Regions from separate parts of the Aquicoccus sp. SU-CL01552 genome, predicted to be linked through region 1. Evidence: riboswitches for the same ligand, from Rfam matches in the RefSeq annotation. Region 1 holds a riboswitch; the other holds the start of a gene.
What was found. A riboswitch is a leader RNA that binds a small molecule or an ion and turns the genes downstream of it on or off. The one in region 1 is predicted to bind thiamine pyrophosphate.

Region 1 (9,172 bases):
TCACCAATCACATGCCGACCGCCGAGCTTCAGGCGCTCGATGTTGCCCACCACATGCACCCGTTCACCACTGGTGACGAGTTGGCCGAGAAGGGCCCCCGGGTGATCACCCGCGCCGAGGGCGTCTTTCTCACCGACAGCGAGGGGGTCGAGATCCTCGATGGCATGGCTGGGCTGTGGTGCGTCAACATCGGCTATGGCCGCGACGAACTGGCCGATGTGGCCGCGCGCCAGATGCGCGAGTTGCCCTATTACAACACCTTCTTCCAGACCACCCATGTGCCGGCCATCGCGCTGGCCAACAAGATCGCCGAACTGGCGCCGGGTGACCTGAACCACGTGTTCTTCGCCTCCGGCGGGTCCGAGGCGAATGACACCAACATCCGCATGGTGCGTACCTATTGGGATGCCAAGGGCAAGCCGGGCAAGAAAACCATCATCAGCCGCCACAATGCCTATCACGGGACCTCGATGGGCAGCGCCTCGCTGGGCGGCATGTCGGGAATGCACGCGCAGGGCGGCCTGCCGATCCCCGACATCCACCACATCAACCAGCCCGACTGGTGGGCCGAGGGCGGCGAGATGAGCCCCGAGGACTTCGGCCTTGCCCGCGCGCAGGAGCTGGAGCAGGCGATCCTCGATCTGGGCGAGGACCGCGTCGCCGCCTTCATCGCCGAGCCGGTGCAGGGTGCCGGCGGCGTGATCGTGGCGCCCGACAGCTATTGGCCCGAGATCCAGCGCATCTGCGACAAGTACGAGATCCTGCTGATCGTCGACGAGGTGATCTGCGGTTTCGGTCGCACCGGCAACTGGTTCGGTTGCCAGACCCTGAACATCCGCCCCGACATCATCACCATCGCCAAGGGGCTCAGCTCGGGCTATCAGCCGATCGGCGCCTCGGTGGTCAGCGACGAGGTCGCCAAGACCATCGACGGGGTGGAGTTCAACCACGGCTATACCTATTCCGGGCACCCGGTCGCCTCGGCGGTCGCGCTGGAAAACCTGCGGATTCTGCAGGAAGAGGGGATCGTCGACCGCGTGCGCGCCGAAACCGCCCCCTACCTCGCCGAGAAATGGCACGAGCTTGCCGATCACCCGCTCGTGGGCGAGACCAAGATCGTCGGCATGATGGCCTCACTGGCGCTGACGCCCGACAAGGCAACGCGGGCCAAGTTCGCCTCTGATGCCGGCACGGTCGGCTACATCTGCCGCGAGCGGTGCTTTGCCAACAACCTGATCATGCGCCACGTGGGCGACCGGATGGTGATCTCTCCGCCGCTGGTCATCACCAAGGAAGAGATTGACACCCTGATCGCCCGCGCGCGGACGGCGCTGGACGAATGCCATGCGCAGCTTCTGGAACAGGGTCTGATGAAAGCGGCCTCCTGAGGCCAGGGCGCCCCGGTCTTGTCCGGGGCGCTGTCTTTGCGGGCGGGGAGGGGCCTAGAAATCCACCCCGCGCTGGGCCTTGATCCCGGCCTGGTAGGGGTGCTTCACCTCGGTCATCTCGGTGACCAGGTCGGCATAGGCACAAATCTCCTCCGGCGCGTCGCGCCCGGTCAGGATCACGCCGGTGCGGTCGGCCCGGGCCTTCAGCCCGGCCAGAACCTCCTCGGGGCTCAGGTAGCCATAGCGCAGGGCGATGTTGATCTCGTCCAGCACCACGAGGTCGAAATCGCCGCTCTCCATCATCTCGCGCGCGCGGGCAAAGGCGGCCTGCGCGGCGGCGATGTCACGGTCGCGGTCCTGGGTGTCCCAGGTGAACCCCTCGCCCATCGTGTGCCAGGTCACGTCGCCGAGGCGTTCAAAGAACTGCCGCTCGCCGGTGATCCAGTTGCCCTTGATGAACTGCACCACGCCCACGGTCTGCCGCCAGCCCAGCGCGCGCACCACCACGCCGAAGGCGCTGGAGGACTTGCCCTTGCCCTTGCCGGTATGCACCAGCACCAGCCCCCGGCCCGGATCGCTGGCCTCGGCGACCTTGGCGCGATGCTTGGCCTGAACTTGCTTCATTTTCTCTTTGTGGGCGTCGGTCTCGGTCATGGGCTGTCCTTCATGAATGAAGGGCGGATCATAGGCGGGTTGCGCCGCGCGTAAAGATCACGCTTTCGGATCGCTGACCGACCGGGCACGGGCGCGTTCCAGCCCCAGGTGATGTTCGCGCCAGATCACCAGGATATTGCCGGCGATCACCAGTGCCGCCCCCGACAGCATCACCAGCGTCGGCACATCGCCGAACCAGGCATAGCCGATCAGGATCGCGAACAGCATCGAGGCGTAGTCATAGGGTGCCAGCATCGAGGCGGGGCCGAAGCGATAGGAAGAGGTCAGCAGGATCTGCGCCACCCCCCCGACGATCCCCGCCAGCACCAGAAGCAGCGCCGTCTCGCCCGTCGGCAGCACCCAGCCGAACGGCAAGGTCAGCAGCGAAAGCACCGAGGCGGTGGCCGAGAAATAGAACACGATCGCCGAGGTGCGCTCGGTCTCGACCATGCGGCGGATATGGATCTGCACCAGCGCCCGCAGCATCGTCGAGGCGAGGATGAACAGCGCGCCCAGCGCCGCCGCGTCGCGCAGCCCGCCGCCACCGCCAAGGCGCGGCCAGACCATGATCATCACGCCGACCAGCCCGATCAGAACCGCGCTGATCCGGATCATCCGGATCCGCTCGCCCAGCATCACGGCCGCCAGGATCAGGGTAAAGATCGGCGTGGCATAGCCGATCGCGGTGACCTCGGGCAGCGGCAACAGGCCAAGCCCGGCAAAGGTCAGCCCCATCGCCGAGGTGCCGATGATCCCGCGCCAGAAATGCCCCATCGGCCGATGCGCGACCAACCCGCTGCGCAGCTCTCCCTTGGCGGCGATCCAGACCAGGATCACCGGGATCGCAAAGAACGAGCGAAAGAACACCGCCTCGCCCGCCGGCACATCCTCGGACGTCGCCTTGATCAGTGCCGACATCATCGAGAACAGGAAAATGGCGCTGAGCTTCAGCGTCACGGCAAGGCCGGGTCGATGCGATGTTAACGATATTGCCATCCGCGGACCCTGCGCCGAGCGGCGGAAAAGATCAACGGGTTGATTTCACCCGCCCCCGGGGCGCAGATAGGCAGAACCAAGCCGGAGCCACGCCCATGTATGACGACAACCACCTGATCACCCGCCTGCGTGCCGCCTCGCTGGGGCATGAGACGCGCAACTTCGCCACCTTCCCGGCCCGCGCCAGCATGACATTCGGCGAACTTTTCGCGGGCGCCGAGCGGAATGCCGCCGCACTGGCGGGCATGGGCGTGCAACCCGGCGACCGGGTGGCGGTGCAGGTCGACAAGAGCATCGAGGCGATCCAGCTTTATCTCGGTACGGTGATGGCCGGGGGCGTGTTCCTGCCGCTCAACACCGCCTATACCACGCCCGAGGTGGCCTATTTCCTCGGCGACGCCACCCCGCGCGTGGTGGTCTGCGATCCCGCCCGCGAAGACGAGATCGCCGAGGTCGCCGGTGCGGCCCGCGTCGTCACGCTCGACGCCAAGGGGCTGGGCACGCTGACCGACGCGGTGGTCGGGCGCGGCGGCTTCACGCCGGTGCCGCGCGGACCGGACGATCTGGCCGCCATTTTGTACACATCGGGCACCACCGGGCGCTCCAAGGGCGCGATGCTGAGCCACGCCAACCTGGCCAGCAACTCGGAGACCCTGCGCGATTACTGGCGCTTTACCGACAGCGACGTGCTGATCCACGCGCTGCCGATCTTTCACACCCACGGGTTGTTCGTCGCCACCAACGTCGCACTGCTGGCTGGCGCGCGGGTGGTCTTCCTCAAGGGGTTCGATGCCGACGCGATCCTAAAGGCGATGCCGCAGGCCACTGCGCTGATGGGGGTGCCGACGTTCTACACCCGTCTGCTGGCCGATCCGCGCCTCACCAAGGACCGCGCGGCCAACATGCGCCTGTTCATCTCCGGCTCGGCGCCGCTGCTGGTCGAAACCCATGAGCAGTGGGAGGCGCGCACCGGCCACCGCATCCTTGAACGCTATGGCATGACCGAAACCAACATGAGCACCTCGAACCCCTATGACGGCGAGCGCCGCGCCGGCACCGTCGGCTTTCCCCTGCCGGGGGTCGAGGCGCGGGTGATGCACGAAGGGAAGGAGGTGCCCGCGGGCGAGATCGGCGTGTTGGAGGTACGCGGGACGAACGTGTTCCAGGGCTATTGGCAGATGCCCGAGAAGACGGCGGAAGAGCTGCGCCCGGACGGCTGGTTCATCACCGGCGACATGGCGATGATCGACGCCGACGGCTATGTCACCATCGTCGGTCGTGAAAAGGACCTGGTCATCACCGGCGGCTTCAACGTCTATCCGAAAGAGGTCGAGAGCCTGATCGACGATCTGCCCGGCGTGCTGGAAAGCGCAGTGATCGGCGTGCCGCATCCCGATTTCGGCGAGGGTGTGGTCGCCGTCGTGGTTCCAGAGGGTGAGGGCACGACGCCCGAGGCCATCACCGCCGCGCTGGAGGGAAAACTGGCCCGGTTCAAGCAGCCGAAACGGATCTTCATGATCGAGGCGCTGCCGCGCAACACCATGGGCAAGGTGCAGAAAAAGGCGCTGCGCGATGCCTATGCCGGGCTTTTTTCCTGACGGTTTGCCCGGTGTCCGGCCGGGGAATTGAGTATTTGGAAAGAGAAGAAGCAGGGGAGGCGCCCGCCGCCTTCCCTGTCGGGATCCGGCCGGCTCAGATCAGCCAGAACAGCAGCGCGCTGAGCGTGACGAAGGCGCCCGAGGTCGCCACCAGCATGGCGATCGAGGCCGCCCCGCCGAGGCCGCGTTCCTGCGCCAGCACGGTATAGATGCCGAACATCGGCATCGCCGCCGAGAGGATGGCGGCGATCCGCATCTCATCGCTCAGTGCGGCGAGCCCGAGCAGCGGCAGCGCCAGCGCGGCCAGCGCGATCATCGCCGGGTGCAGCAGCAGCTTGGCGGCGGCGATCTGGCCGGCCAGCAACTTGTTGCCCTTCATCGGCAGCCCCACCAGCGAGCCGCCGATCACGATGAGCGACAGCGCGGCGGCCGAGGCGGCCAGCATTCCCATCAGGCGGTCCATTGGCGCGGGGAGCGTCAGCCCGGAGGCGGAGGCAGCCAACCCCAGCAACAGCCCGATCACCATCGGGCGCTTGAGCAGGTCCAGCAGCGCCCTGCCGACCAGCCGCAGCGGCGATCCGCCGCCGCGCCCTGCGGCGAGGTCCATCAGCACCAGGCCGAGCGGGATGATCAGGATGTTCTCGACCAGGAAATTCAGCGCCAGGATCACCCCGGCCAGGTCCGGCAGCACCAGCAGCAGCACCGGGTAGCCGACAAAGCCGGAATTGGGGCAGGACGCCCCCATCACCGCCAGCGCGCGGCGCGGCTTGTCCGGGGCTGTGACGCTGAACCACAGCCAGGCGGCGGCGATGGTCGCCAGCCCGCCGGTGGCCATCACCAGCAGGTAGCCCGGGTGCAGCACTTCGCCCAGGTCGCGCCCGGCCACCGCGTTGAACAGCAGCGCCGGAAGCGCCACGTTCAGCACGTATTTCCCCAGCACCGCCATGTCCTGCGGCTTGAACCAGCCCAGTCGCACCACCGCGTAGCCGATGGCGACGGCGGCGTAGATCGGAAAGGTGATGCCGAGGATGTCGTTCATGCGGCGGGCTCAGCCGATGCGGCCGCGCGTTTCGCCCACCGCGCCGCCGACCTGGCCGCGGTTCAGCAGGATATGATCGAGGATCACGCAGGCCATCATCGCTTCGCCCACCGGGACGGCGCGGATGCCGACGCAGGGGTCGTGGCGGCCCTTGGTGATGATCTCGGCCGCCTCGCCGGACTTGGTGATGGTCTGGCGGGTCTTGAGGATCGACGAGGTCGGCTTGACCGCGAAACGCACCACCACGTCCTGCCCGGTGGAGATGCCTCCGAGGATGCCGCCGGCATGGTTCGACGAAAACACCGGCTTGCCGTCGTTGCCCATGAAGATCTCGTCGGCGTTGTCCTCGCCGGTGAGCGTGGCCGCACCCATGCCCTCGCCGATCTCGACGCCCTTGACCGCGTTGATCGACATCATCGCGGCGGCCAGGTCGGTGTCGAGCTTGCCATAGACCGGCGCGCCGAGGCCCGCCGGCACGCCGCGCGCCACCACTTCGACCACGGCGCCGACCGAGTTGCCGGACTTGCGCAGCGCGTCCATGTAATCGGCCCAGTCCCCGGCGGCCTGCGCGTCGGGGCACCAGAACGGGTTTTCGCCGATCTGGTCCCAATCGAAGCGTTCGCGGTCGATCTCCTGCGGGCCGATCCGGGTCATGTAGCCGGTGATCTGCAAATCGGGCGCCAGTTTTGCCAGCGCCGCCCGCGCCAGCCCGCCGGCGGCGACCCGCGCCGCCGTTTCCCGCGCCGAGGAGCGGCCGCCACCGCGGTAATCGCGGATGCCGTATTTCTGCCAATAGGTGATGTCGGCGTGACCGGGGCGGAACTTCTCCATGATCTCGGAGTAATCCTTGGAGCGCTGGTCGGTGTTCTCGATCATCAGTTGCACCGGGGTGCCGGTGGTCTGGCCCTCGAACACCCCCGACAGGATTTTCACCGCGTCCGGTTCGCGCCGCTGGGTGGTGTAGCGGCTGGTGCCCGGTTTGCGCCGGTCGAGCCATTGCTGGATCATGCCCTCGTCCACCGGCACGCCGGGCGGGCAGCCGTCCACCGTGGCGCCCAGCGCGGGTCCGTGGCTTTCGCCCCAGGTGGTGACGCGGAAGAGATGACCGAAACTGTTGATGGACATGGGGCGGCACTCCTTTGCCCGGCGGTCTAGCCGGGCGGGGCGGGGCGCTCAAGGGGTTTTGCCTTGCGGGGGTCGGGCGCGCGCACTAGGTTGCGGGCTACCTCGGGGTGCCCGGACCGTTGCTGTCCAGGGCTGAGATGCGCAGGCGAACCCGTTGAACCTGAACCGGCTCATACCGGCGTAGGGAAGGCACATGGTTTTCCATCCCCCTTGCCCTGTCGCCGCAAAAGGAGGATGCCATGAAGTATCTAACGTTTGCAGCGGGATTGCTTTCGGCGACGGCGGCGCTTGCCGACACGCCCGAACTGACCGTTTATACCTATGACAGTTTCATCTCCGACTGGGGGCCCGGCCCGGCGGTCGAGGCGGCCTTCGAGGAGGTCTGCGGCTGTGATCTGAAATTCGTCGGTGCCGGGGATGGCGCGGCGCTGCTGGCCCGCATCCGGCTGGAAGGCGCGCGCAGCGAGGCCGATGTCGTGCTGGGGCTGGACACCAACCTGATCCAGGCGGCGCGCGACACCGGGTTGTTCGCCCCCCATGCGGTAACGGCAACCTATGACCTGCCGGTCGACTGGGCCGATGCGGATTTCGTGCCCTATGACTGGGGCTATTTCGCTTTTGTCCACGACAGGGGGCTGGAGGCGCCCGCCGATTTCCGCGCGCTGGCCGACAGCGACCTGAAGATCGTGATCCAGGATCCGCGCAGCTCGACCCCCGGGCTGGGCCTGCTGATGTGGGTCAAATCGGCTTATGGCGATGACGCCCCGGCGATCTGGGACGGCTTGGCGGACAATATCGTCACCGTGACCAAGGGCTGGTCCGAGGCCTATGGGCTGTTTTTGGAGGGCGAGGCCGACATGGTGCTCTCTTACACCACCTCGCCGGCCTATCACCTGATCGCGGAGGAGGACGGCAGCAAGACCGCCGCCCGGTTCGACGAGGGCCATTACATGCAGGTCGAGGTGGCCGGCAAGCTGGCCGCCAGCGATCAGCCCGAGCTGGCCGACAAGTTCCTGCAGTTCATGGTCTCGGACGCGGTGCAATCGGTGCTGCCCACCACCAACTGGATGTACCCGGCGGTGACGCCCGAGGCCGGGCTGCCGCAGGGGTTCGAGACCCTGATCGCACCCGACAAGGCGCTGCTTCTTGCGCCTGACGAGGCGGCGGCGCTGCGCGATCCGGCGCTGGCCGAATGGCTGACCGCGCTCAGCCGCTAAGCGCGGGGCCGGGGATCGGCGCGGCGCTTTGCGTGGCCGTGCTGATCCTGGGGGCGCTTGCCGCCGTGGCCCTGCGGGCCGAGGCCGGGACCGGCCTGGGCCCCGCCGATTGGCAGGCGGTGCGGTTCACCCTGCTGCAGGCGGCACTTTCGGCGGCGATCAGCGTGGCGCTGGCGGTGCCGGTGGCGCGCGCGCTGGCGCGGCGGCGGTTCGCCGGGCGCGGGGCGCTGATCACGCTGCTGGGCGCGCCCTTCATCCTGCCGGTGATCGTGGCGGTGCTGGGCCTGCTCACGGTGTTCGGCCGCGCCGGCTGGGTCAGCCAGGCGCTGGGCCTATTCGGGCTGGAGCCGCTGCGCATCTACGGGATGCACGGGGTGGTGCTGGCGCATGTGTTCTTCAACCTGCCGCTTGCGACCCGGCTGATCCTGCAGGGCTGGCAGGAGATTCCCAGCGAACGCTTTCGTCTGGCCGCCCATCTGGGCGCCGGGCCGGGGGCGATCTGGCGGCTCCTGGAGCGCCCGATGCTGGCGCGGACCGTGCTCGCCGCGCTGGCGGTGGTCTTTGCGATCTGCCTGACCTCTTTTGCGGTGGCGCTGACCTTGGGGGGCGGCCCGCGCGCGACCACGGTCGAACTGGCGATCTACCAGGCGTTTCGGTTCGATTTCGACCTAGGCCGCGCGGCGCTGCTGGCGTGCATCCAGATCGCGCTGACCGTGCTGGCGGCAGGCCTGGCCCTGCGCGCGGCGCCCGGCGGCGGCTTTGGTGCCGGGCTGGACCGGCCCCTGCGCCGCTGGGATGCGCAGAGCAGCCTGTTGCGGGCGCAGGATGGTGCGGCGATCACGCTCGCGGCGTTGTTCCTGCTGCTGCCGCTGGCGGCGATCGCGGTCAACGGGCTGGCCGGGGTCGCGTCCCTGCCGGGCAGCGTCTTTCGCGCCGCCGGGACCTCTGTCGCGATCGCGGCGGCCAGCACCGCGACCCTGCTGTTGCTGGCGGTGCCGATGGCGGCCAGCATCGCCATGGCCCGGCACGGCGGCTGGATCGAGCTGGCCGGGCTTCTGGGGCTTGCGGTCTCGCCGCTGGTGATCGGGACCGGGCTGTTCATCGTGGTGCATCCCTTTGCCGATCCCTTCGCGCTGGCCCTGCCGGTGACGGCGC
Region 2 (9,172 bases), on a different contig from region 1:
ACGGCATCCCTTGGCTGCCAATCCGTCATCGGAACGAAACAATCGTCCTCGGCCAAGGCCATCCCCGCTGGCAAGACCGCGAGAAAGCCGAGAATTGTCAATGTCTTCTTCATGGGCCAAACTCCTCGTTGCGACCAGGGTGATGCGAGTCTTGCGCGACGAAGCTGACGGGAGCCTGAAGAGGGCCGGTCGCTTCTGTCAGCTTGGCTTCAGCCTGAGACATGAAAAAGGAGTCGTCACAAGGGAAATGGAAGTTTTGCGTCAACCGGTCACATCGAAACGGGTCGCCACAAGGGAAATGGAACGACCATGCGCATCCTTTTGATCGAGGACGACACCGTTCTGGGCGCCGCGGTGCGCGACCAGATCGCGGCCAATGGCCAGTCGGTGGACTGGGTCACGCGTCTGGATGCCGCGACCGACGCGGTGCACGGTGCCTCTTATGACCTGATCCTGCTGGACCTGATGTTGCCGGACGGGCGCGGCATCACGTTCCTCAAGGCGCTGCGCGCGCGGGGTGCGGTCACGCCGGTGATCATCCTGACCGCGCTCGACCAGGTGTCGGACCGGATCGAGGGGCTGAACGCGGGCGCCGACGACTACCTCGTCAAGCCGTTTGACTTGGCCGAGCTCTCGGCGCGGATCGGTTCGGTTGCGCGGCGCTACAGCGGCAACCCGAACCCGATCATCACCCATGGGCCGCTGGAAATCGACCTTGCCGCGCGCAGCATTCGCCGCGACGGCAAGCCGGTGCAACTGACGGCGCGGGAATGGGCGCTGTTCGAGGCCTTCCTGTCTCGTCCGGGGCAGCTTCTGTCCAAGGCACAGCTGGAGGACAAGCTCTATGCCTTTGACGACGAGGTAGAGAGCAACACCATCGAAGTCCATGTCAGCCGGTTGCGCAAGAAGCTCGGCAGCGCGATCATCGAGACCGAGCGCGGCATGGGGTATCGGCTGGGCAAGCCATGAGGTTTCCGCGCAGCCTTCAGGCGCGGCTCGGGCTGTCGGTCGGGCTGGTTCTGACGACCCTGTGGCTGCTGGCCGCGACGCTTACCGCCCTGATCGTGCGGGGCGAGATGGACGAGGTGTTCGACAGCGCCCTGCGGGAAACCGCCGAGCGTATCCTGCCGCTGGCGGTGACCGACATCGTCGGGCGCGAGGAAGAGGGGGTGACCCAACGGCTCGCCCCGGTCCGGGAACACCTGGAGTTCTTTACCTATGTCGTGCGCGACGCCGAGGGGCGCATCCTGCTGCAGTCCCACGCGGCGAACCCGCAGATTTTTCCGCCCTACGACGGGCCGGGGTTTCACCAGACCGCGACCCATCGCTTTTACAATGACGCGGCCCTTCAGGACACGGTCCGCATCACCGTCGCGGAACCGCTGGCCCATCGCGCGGCGGTGGCGCGGGAAATCCAGCTGGGTCTCGGGCTGCCGCTGCTGATCGTGCTGCCCGTGGCGTTGGCGGCGATCGTCCTCGCGGTCCGGACCACGCTTGGGTCGTTGCGCCGGTTTCGCACCAGCCTCGAGGCGCGGAATGCGCGCGATCTCTCGCCGGTCGCCACCGGGGATCTGCCGGCGGAAATCCACCCGCTGGCGACGACGCTCAACAGCCTGCTGGACCGGCTGCGAGAGGCTTTCGAGGCCGAGCGCAGCTTTGCCGCCAATGCCGCGCACGAGTTGCGCACGCCACTCGCCGGGGCCATCGCGCAGGCGCAGCGTCTGCAGTCTGAAACCCGCGATCCGGCCGCCGAGGCCCGCGCGGCAGAGATCGAGACCACGCTCAAACGGCTGACGCGGCTCTCCGAACGCCTGATGCAGCTTGCAAGGGCCGAGGGCGGGCGGCTCCGGCTGGACCAGAGCATGGACCTGCGCACGGTGGCCCGCGTCGTAGTCGAGGATATCGGGCGCGCGCACGTCCCTGACCGCATCGCGCTGACGCTGCCCGAGGGGCCGGTCCTGTCCGATCTCGATCCGGACGCCTTCGGGATTCTCTGTCGGAACCTGGTGGAGAACGCCCTGCGCCATGGGGCGGCAGACGCTTTGATCGACGTGACCCTGACCTCGGATGGGCAGTTGGTGGTCGCCAATGACGGGCCGGTACTGTCCCGCGAAACGCTCGACCAGTTGACGGCGCGGTTCGAACGTGCGGACGCAAGCAGCGATGGCAGCGGGCTGGGCCTTGCCATCGTTGCCGCCATCGCAGACCGGATCGGAAGCCCGCTGGTGCTGCAGTCTCCGCGCCCTGGGGCGTCGTCCGGTTTCCAGGCCTCCGTCAGGTTGCCGACAGACAGTTCGGCGGTATCTGCACCGTCTGACATTTCCTCGACCTGACGAGGGGCATGCCAGGCGGTCCGACGCGTGGGGCAGGGCTCAGGGGTGTTGTCGGTCAAGGGGGGCGAGGCGACCTCCATTGCCGATCTGGTAAAGGGGAGGGGCGTGAACCGTGGCAGCCGTTATGCAACCTTCGGTATCCAGCAGATCGTGACCAGGGCGCTCGGCAAGCTCGAGGCGTTCTTTGGTCGCAGGATCGAAGCGGCCAAGGCGTCGGGGCAGATCGGCGCAGATATCCACACGGAGGGCGCGGCCCGGTCACTGGTCGCCTTGACCGTCGGGTTCCGCGTTCTGGCGCGCGGTGCCCGTGATGCGGAGGCCCTGCGCTCCATCAAGGGGGCCGCGCTGCGCATTATCGGTGTGACAGACACGACACGGATCTGACCAATCCCCGGGCCGCTTTGTCAGGATCAGCTGCCAGATGAAATCCGCGTTCGCTCCGATCCCGATCGCCTCCGCATCGCCCCAACAGGGGATGGTGCCCGGTCAGGCTTGGGTTGAAGCGCCTCTCGTCGGCTGCTACGGATACCCCGAATCCGTTGGGGTGCCCCGTCAGGGGCTGAGAGGCGCAAGCTGACCCATCGAACCTGATCCGGGCAATACCGGCGTAGGGAACGGAGCATGATCTGGCTTGGCCGTAGGCTGCCGCCTTTTCTTCCTCCTCCCGTCGTTGGTGGAGGAAGCGATGAAGAAGACAACATCCGCACTGACCATAGCAGGCTCCGACAGCGGCGGAGGCGCGGGCATCCAGGCCGATCTGAAGACCTTCTCGGCGCTCGGGGTCTATGGCACCAGCGCGATCACCGCGATTACGGCACAGAACACCCGCGGCGTGTTTGCGGTCGAGCCGGTACCGCCCGCGATGGTCGTGGCGCAGATCCGCGCGGTGCTCGACGACATCCCGCCAGCGGCGATCAAGATCGGGATGCTGGCCTCGTCCGAGATCGTCGAGGCGGTCGCCTCCGCGATCAAGGACTACGACGGCCCGGTCGTGCTCGACCCGGTGATGGTGGCGAAATCCGGCGATGCGCTGCTGGCGCGGGAGGCCGAGGCGGCGCTGATCGAAAGGCTGTTGCCCCGCGCGGACGTGCTGACGCCCAACCTTCCCGAAGCCGCCCGCCTGTTGGGCTGCAACCCGGCGCGCGATGCGACGGAGGCCGAGGCGCAGGGGCGTGCGCTGTGCGGGCTCGGCGCGCGGGCGGTGCTGATGAAGGGCGGCCATGCCGAGGGGCCGAGTTGCATCGACCGGCTGGTAACAGCATCCGGCGTCGTGGCGATGGAGCAGCCCCGGCTTGTCACGCGCAACACCCACGGGACGGGATGCAGCCTGTCCTCGGCCGTCGCGGCAGAACTGGCAAAAGGGGTCGGGGTCGAACCGGCGGTACGGCGTGCGCAGGTCTGGCTGCACGGCGCGATCGGCGCGGCCGACGGGCTGGGGATCGGCGAGGGTCACGGTCCCGTCCACCATTTTCACGAGGTCTGGACATGACGCGGGCGACGGTCATCGGCGCCGGGGTCGCCGGGCTTTGCGTGGCGACCGAACTGGTCGCGCGGGGCTGCGAGGTGACGGTTTTCGACCCCGCCCCCCGGCCCGGTCCGCATGGCTGTTCCTGGTGGGCCGGCGGGATGCTGGCCCCGTTCTGCGAGGGCGAAACGGCCGAGGAACCGGTGGTGCGGCTGGGCAAACAGGCCGCCGAATGGTGGGAACGGCAGGGGGTGACCGTCGAACGGTTCGGGACCCTCGTCGTGACGCTTGACCGGGACCGGCGCGAGCTTGACCGTTTCGCACGGCGGATCGAAGGGTACAGGCGTCTGGATGCCTCGGCGCTGGCCGAATTGGAACCCGACCTCGGTGGCCGGTTCGACCGGGCGCTGCATGTTGTCGATGAGGCGCATCTCACGCCGCGCCTGGCGCTCAACCACCTGCGCGACCGGCTGGAACAGGCCGGCGTCACCTTTATCGCCGAGACCGGCCGCCCCGATGGCCTGACCTTCGACTGTCGCGGGCTTGCGGCGCGGGACAGCCTTTCCGACCTGCGCGGGGTCAAGGGCGAGACGGTGCTGCTGCGCAGCCCCGACATCCGTCTGCGCCGCCCGGTGCGGCTGTTGCACCCGCGCTTTCCGCTTTACGTCGTTCCACGCGGCGACGGGCTGTTCATGCTGGGCGCGACGCAGATCGAGAGCGACGATCGCCGTCGAAGCGTCCGCTCGGCGCTCGAACTGCTCTCGGCCGCCTATGCGCTGCACCCGGCCTTCGGCGAGGCCGAGCTGGTGGAGATCGGCGCCGATGCGCGCCCCGCCTTTCCCGACAACCTGCCCCGCGTCAGTCAGCGCGGCCAGACCATCCACGTCAACGGCCTTTTCCGCCACGGTTTCCTGCTCGCGCCCGTCCTGGCGCGGATGGCGGTGGAGGCGGCCTGCGACGGCACAAAACCGGAGTTTTGGCATGAAGATCATGATTAACGGCACCGAGACCGAGGTGCGGGAAGGGACGCTCGCCACCATCCTCGAAGAGCTCGGCTATGGCGACGCTAAGGTTGCTACCGCCGTCAACGAGGCCTTCGTGCCCGCGTCGGCGCGCGATGTGGCCCTTTCCCCCGGTGACCGGGTCGAGATCGTCGCGCCGCGGCAGGGGGGCTGAGATGCAGTTTTACGGAACCGAAATCGCCTCGCGCCTGATGCTGGGGACGGCGCAATACCCTTCGCCCAGCGTGCTGGCCGAGGCGTTTCGCCGCTCGGGCGCCGGGATTGCCACTGTGTCCGTCCGCCGCGAGGCCGGTGGCGAACGGGCCGGCGCAGCCTTTTGGGACCTGGTGCGCGAGTTGGGCGTGGCGCTTTTGCCCAACACCGCCGGCTGCCATTCCGTCCGCGAGGCGGTGACTACCGCGCAGATGGCGCGCGAGCTGTTCGACACGCCCTGGATCAAGCTCGAGGTGATCGGCCATGCCGACACGCTCCAGCCCGATCCGTTCGCGCTGGTGCAGGCCGCGCGTATCCTGGTCGAGGAGGGGTTCAAGGTGTTTCCCTATACCACCGAGGACGTGGTCTTGGCCGACCGCCTGCTCTCGGCGGGCTGCGAGGTTCTGATGCCCTGGGGGGCGCCCATCGGCACCGGGCTGGGGCTGACGAATATCTACGGGTTGCGCACGCTCAGGGCGCAGTTTCCCGACGTGCCGATGGTGGTCGATGCCGGGCTCGGGCTGCCCAGCCAGGCGGCGATGGCGATGGAGATGGGGTTCGACGCCGTGCTGTTGAACACCGCCGTGGCCAAGGCCGGCGATCCGGCGGCGATGGCCGAGGGGTTTGCGCGGGCGGTCGAGGCCGGTCGACTTGCCCATGAGGCCGATCCGATGGAGCCGCGCGACATGGCAGCGCCCTCGACCCCGGTGATCGGCAAGGCGTTCCTGACATGAGCCTTGATCGTTTTTACCCGATCTTCGACAGCCCGGACTGGCTGGAGCGGATGTTGCCGCTCGGCGTGAAGCTGGTGCAGCTGCGGATCAAGGAGGTTCCGGAGGCGGAGCTTCGGCAAATGATCAGCCGCGCGCAGGCGCTGTGCCGGGCGCAGGGGGCCGTGCTGGTGGTCAACGATCACTGGCGCATTGCCATCGATCTGGGCTGTGACTGGGTGCACCTGGGGCAGGAAGATCTGGATACCGCCGATCTGCCCGCGATCCGCCGGGCCGGCCTGAAGCTGGGCCTCAGCACCCATGACCATGCAGAGCTTGATCGTGCGCTTTCGCTCGGCCCCGATTACGTGGCGCTGGGGCCGGTCTATCCGACGATCCTGAAAAAGATGAAATGGGAGCAGCAGGGCCTCGACCGCCTCACCGAGTGGAAACGGCTGGTGGGCGACCTGCCGCTGGTGGCGATCGGCGGGATGAGTGTTGCGCGGGCGGCCGGTGCCTTTGCGGCCGGGGCCGATATCGTCTCGGCGGTCACTGACATCACCCTCAACGACGATCCCGAGGGACGTGTGCGCCAATGGATTGGGGCAACGCGATGAACCGCTATGCCCGCCAGGTCGCCGTGCCCGAGCTGGGGCCAGAGGGGCAGGCCCGCCTGCGCGCGGCGCGGGTCTTGGCCGTTGGCGGCGGCGGGCTGGCCGCGCCGGTGCTGCAATATCTCGGCGGCGCGGGGGTCGGGCATATCCGGCTGGTCGATCCTGACCGGGTGGAGGTGACAAACCTGCACCGCCAGACCCTCTTTCGCGGCGCGGACATTGGGCGGCCCAAGGCCGAGGCCGCCGCTGCCGCCATCACCGCGCTGAACCCGGATTGCATCGTCGAGCCGGTGGTTGCCGCGCTCGACCCCGAGAACGCCAGCGCGCTCTGCGAGGGGGCCGACCTCGTGCTCGACTGCGCCGACAGTTTCGCGGTGAGCTACATCCTGTCCGACAGCTGCCGGGCCGGGGCGCGCCCCCTGGTCAGCGCCTCGGTCACCGGGACCGAGGGCTATGCCGGCGCGTTCTGCGGCGGCGCCCCGAGCCTGCGAGCAGTGTTTCCCGACTTGCCGGGGCGGGCCGGTTCCTGCGCCGAAGACGGTGTTCTCGGGCCGGTCGTCGGCGTCTTGGGTGCGCTGCAGGCGCAGATGGCGGTGGCGCTGCTGGCGGGCATCCGGCCCGCGCCGCTGGGCCGGCTTGTCACGTTTGATGCGCGCTCTTTCCGCTTTGGCGGTTTCGATTTCAGTGGCGCGCCGGAACCCGCGCGCCAACCTCGCTTTCTCGCGCCCTCGCGGATCAGCCATGCCGATTTCGTCGTAGATCTGCGCAGCGAACAGGAAGCGCCCCTTGCCCATCCCGCCGCGCGCCGCCTGCCGGTCGCGGCCTTCGGGCCGGACGGCCCCACCCCCGCCACCGGCCAGCGCGCGGTGCTGTGTTGCCGCTCGGGCCTGCGGTCATGGGCGGCGGCCGAGCGGCTGGCGGCGGTCTGGGACGGAGACATTCACCTCGTCGCCCTGGGCGACCCAACCGGAGACACCCGATGAAATCCACACTGACCGCGCTCGCGCTGCTGATCGCGACGCCCGCCCTTGCACAGGACAAGATGACCGTCGTGCTCGACTGGTTCGTGAACCCCGACCACGGGCCGATCGTGATCGCCGAGGAAAACGGATACTTTGCCGATGCCGGGCTGGAGGTCGAGGTGATCGCCCCCGCCGATCCGGCCGATCCGCCCAAGATGGCCGCCGCCGGGCGCGCCGATCTGGCCATCTCCTACCAGCCGCAACTGCATCTGCAGGTGGCCGAGGGGATGCCGCTGGTCCGTGTCGGCACGCTGGTGGCCACACCGCTCAACTGCCTGCTGGTGCTGGACGACGGCCCGGTCGAAAAGATCGCGGACCTCAAGGGGCGCAAGGTCGGCTTTTCGGTGGCGGGCGTCGAAGAGGCGCTGCTTTCCGCGATCCTCGCAGAGAACGGTCTGGCGATGGACGACATCGAGCTGGTCAACGTCAACTGGTCGCTCTCGCCCGCGCTGATGGCCGGGCAGGTCGACGCCGTGATCGGCGCCTTTCGCAACTTCGAGCTGAACCAGATGGAGATCGAAGAGGTTGCCGGTCGCTGCTTCTACCTCGAGGAAGAGGGGCTGCCCGCCTATGACGAGCTGATCTATGTCGCCAACCCCGAGATGATGGACCGGGACATGATCCGCCGGTTCCTCGCCGCGACGGAAAAGGCCACGCAGTTCATCGTCAATCACCCGCAAGAGAGCTGGGAGGTCTTTGCCGCCACCTCGACCGAGTTGCAGGACGATCTGAACGAAATGGCCTGGGCCGACACCATCCCGCGCTTTGCCCTGCGCCCCGAGGCGCTGGACGCGGGGCGCTATGCCCGTTTCGAGGCGCTCCTCAACGAGGCCGGCCTGGTCGAGGGGGTACGCCCGGTTTCTGACCTCGCGATCGACCTGGGGGCGCAATGAGCTACGGCAGCACCTTTCCGCTCTGGCGGGACGCGGCCGGCGATACTTGGCGGGCCTATACGCGGCACGCCTTTGTCGCGGGGCTGGCGGATGGCACCCTGCCGCGCGCGGGTTTCCTGCGCTATCTGGTGCAGGACTATGTCTTCCTCGTCCATTTCTCCCGTGCCTGGGCGCTGGCCGTGACCAAGGCCGAAACGCTGGAGGAAATGCGCGCCTGTGCCGCCACCGTCCACGCCCTGCTGGACCAGGAAATGCGCCTGCATGTCGAGACCTGCGCCGCCGAGGGGATATCGGAGGACGCGTTGTTCGCCGCCCGCGAGGCGCCGCAGAACCTTGCCTATACCCGCTATGTCCTCGACGCCGGTCACTCCGGGGACTTTCTGGATCTGATGGCTGCCCTCGCGCCCTGCGTGCTGGGCTATGGCGAGATCGGCGCCCGGCTTGCCGACGCGGCGGGCGACACCCCCTATGCCGATTGGATCGCCACCTATGCCGGCGCGGACTATCAAGGCACCTGCCGCGAGGTCGGTGCGCTGATCGACGGGGCGGTCGCGCGGCGGCTGGGCGCGGCGCCCGAATACAACCCCCGCTGGTCGCGCCTCTGCGCCCGTTTCGAGATGGCGACCCGGCTCGAGGTGGATTTCTGGGGCATGGGCCTGTCGGCATGAGGGGTGCGCCAGCGCTGCGCCTGACCGGGCGCGCGACAATCGAAGGGGTGCCGATCTTTGGCCCGGTGTCCCTCGAGGCGCCGGCCGGGGCATGGACCTGCCTGCTCGGCCCCTCGGGCGTGGGCAAGTCGACGATCCTGCGGCTGCTCGCCGGGCTCGGCGACGAGATCGCGTTCGAGGGCGAGGTGGCGGCGGGCGACGGGATGCCGCTGGCCGGGCGGGTGGCCCTGATGGCGCAGAGCGATCTGCTGAT

Region 2: linked by a shared signal. The riboswitch ahead of thiD (bifunctional hydroxymethylpyrimidine kinase/phosphomethylpyrimidine kinase) and the one ahead of thiB (thiamine ABC transporter substrate binding subunit) in region 1 are both predicted to bind thiamine pyrophosphate.

The regions. Positions count from the first base shown of each region.
Region 1 is NZ_BAABWV010000007.1:97,834-107,005, forward strand. It holds gene ABWV23_RS10020 (aspartate aminotransferase family protein) at 1-1,388, shown strand, start outside; gene cobO (cob(I)yrinic acid a,c-diamide adenosyltransferase) at 1,443-2,042, opposite strand; gene ABWV23_RS10030 (DMT family transporter) at 2,100-3,038, opposite strand; gene ABWV23_RS10035 (malonate--CoA ligase) at 3,134-4,636, shown strand; gene ABWV23_RS10040 (AEC family transporter) at 4,731-5,675, opposite strand; gene aroC (chorismate synthase) at 5,685-6,800, opposite strand; TPP riboswitch at 6,894-7,004, shown strand; gene thiB (thiamine ABC transporter substrate binding subunit) at 7,040-8,017, shown strand; gene ABWV23_RS10055 (ABC transporter permease family protein) at 7,993-9,172, shown strand, end outside.
Region 2 is NZ_BAABWV010000014.1:90,278-99,449, forward strand. It holds gene ABWV23_RS15905 (PepSY domain-containing protein) at 1-113, opposite strand, end outside; gene ABWV23_RS15910 (response regulator transcription factor) at 310-969, shown strand; gene ABWV23_RS15915 (ATP-binding protein) at 966-2,333, shown strand; gene ABWV23_RS15920 (hypothetical protein) at 2,439-2,717, shown strand; TPP riboswitch at 2,864-2,964, shown strand; gene thiD (bifunctional hydroxymethylpyrimidine kinase/phosphomethylpyrimidine kinase) at 3,019-3,822, shown strand; gene ABWV23_RS15930 (FAD-dependent oxidoreductase) at 3,819-4,796, shown strand; gene thiS (sulfur carrier protein ThiS) at 4,780-4,974, shown strand; gene ABWV23_RS15940 (thiazole synthase) at 4,976-5,746, shown strand; gene ABWV23_RS15945 (thiamine phosphate synthase) at 5,743-6,339, shown strand; gene ABWV23_RS15950 (ThiF family adenylyltransferase) at 6,336-7,319, shown strand; gene ABWV23_RS15955 (ABC transporter substrate-binding protein) at 7,316-8,251, shown strand; gene ABWV23_RS15960 (TenA family protein) at 8,248-8,919, shown strand; gene ABWV23_RS15965 (ABC transporter ATP-binding protein) at 8,916-9,172, shown strand, end outside.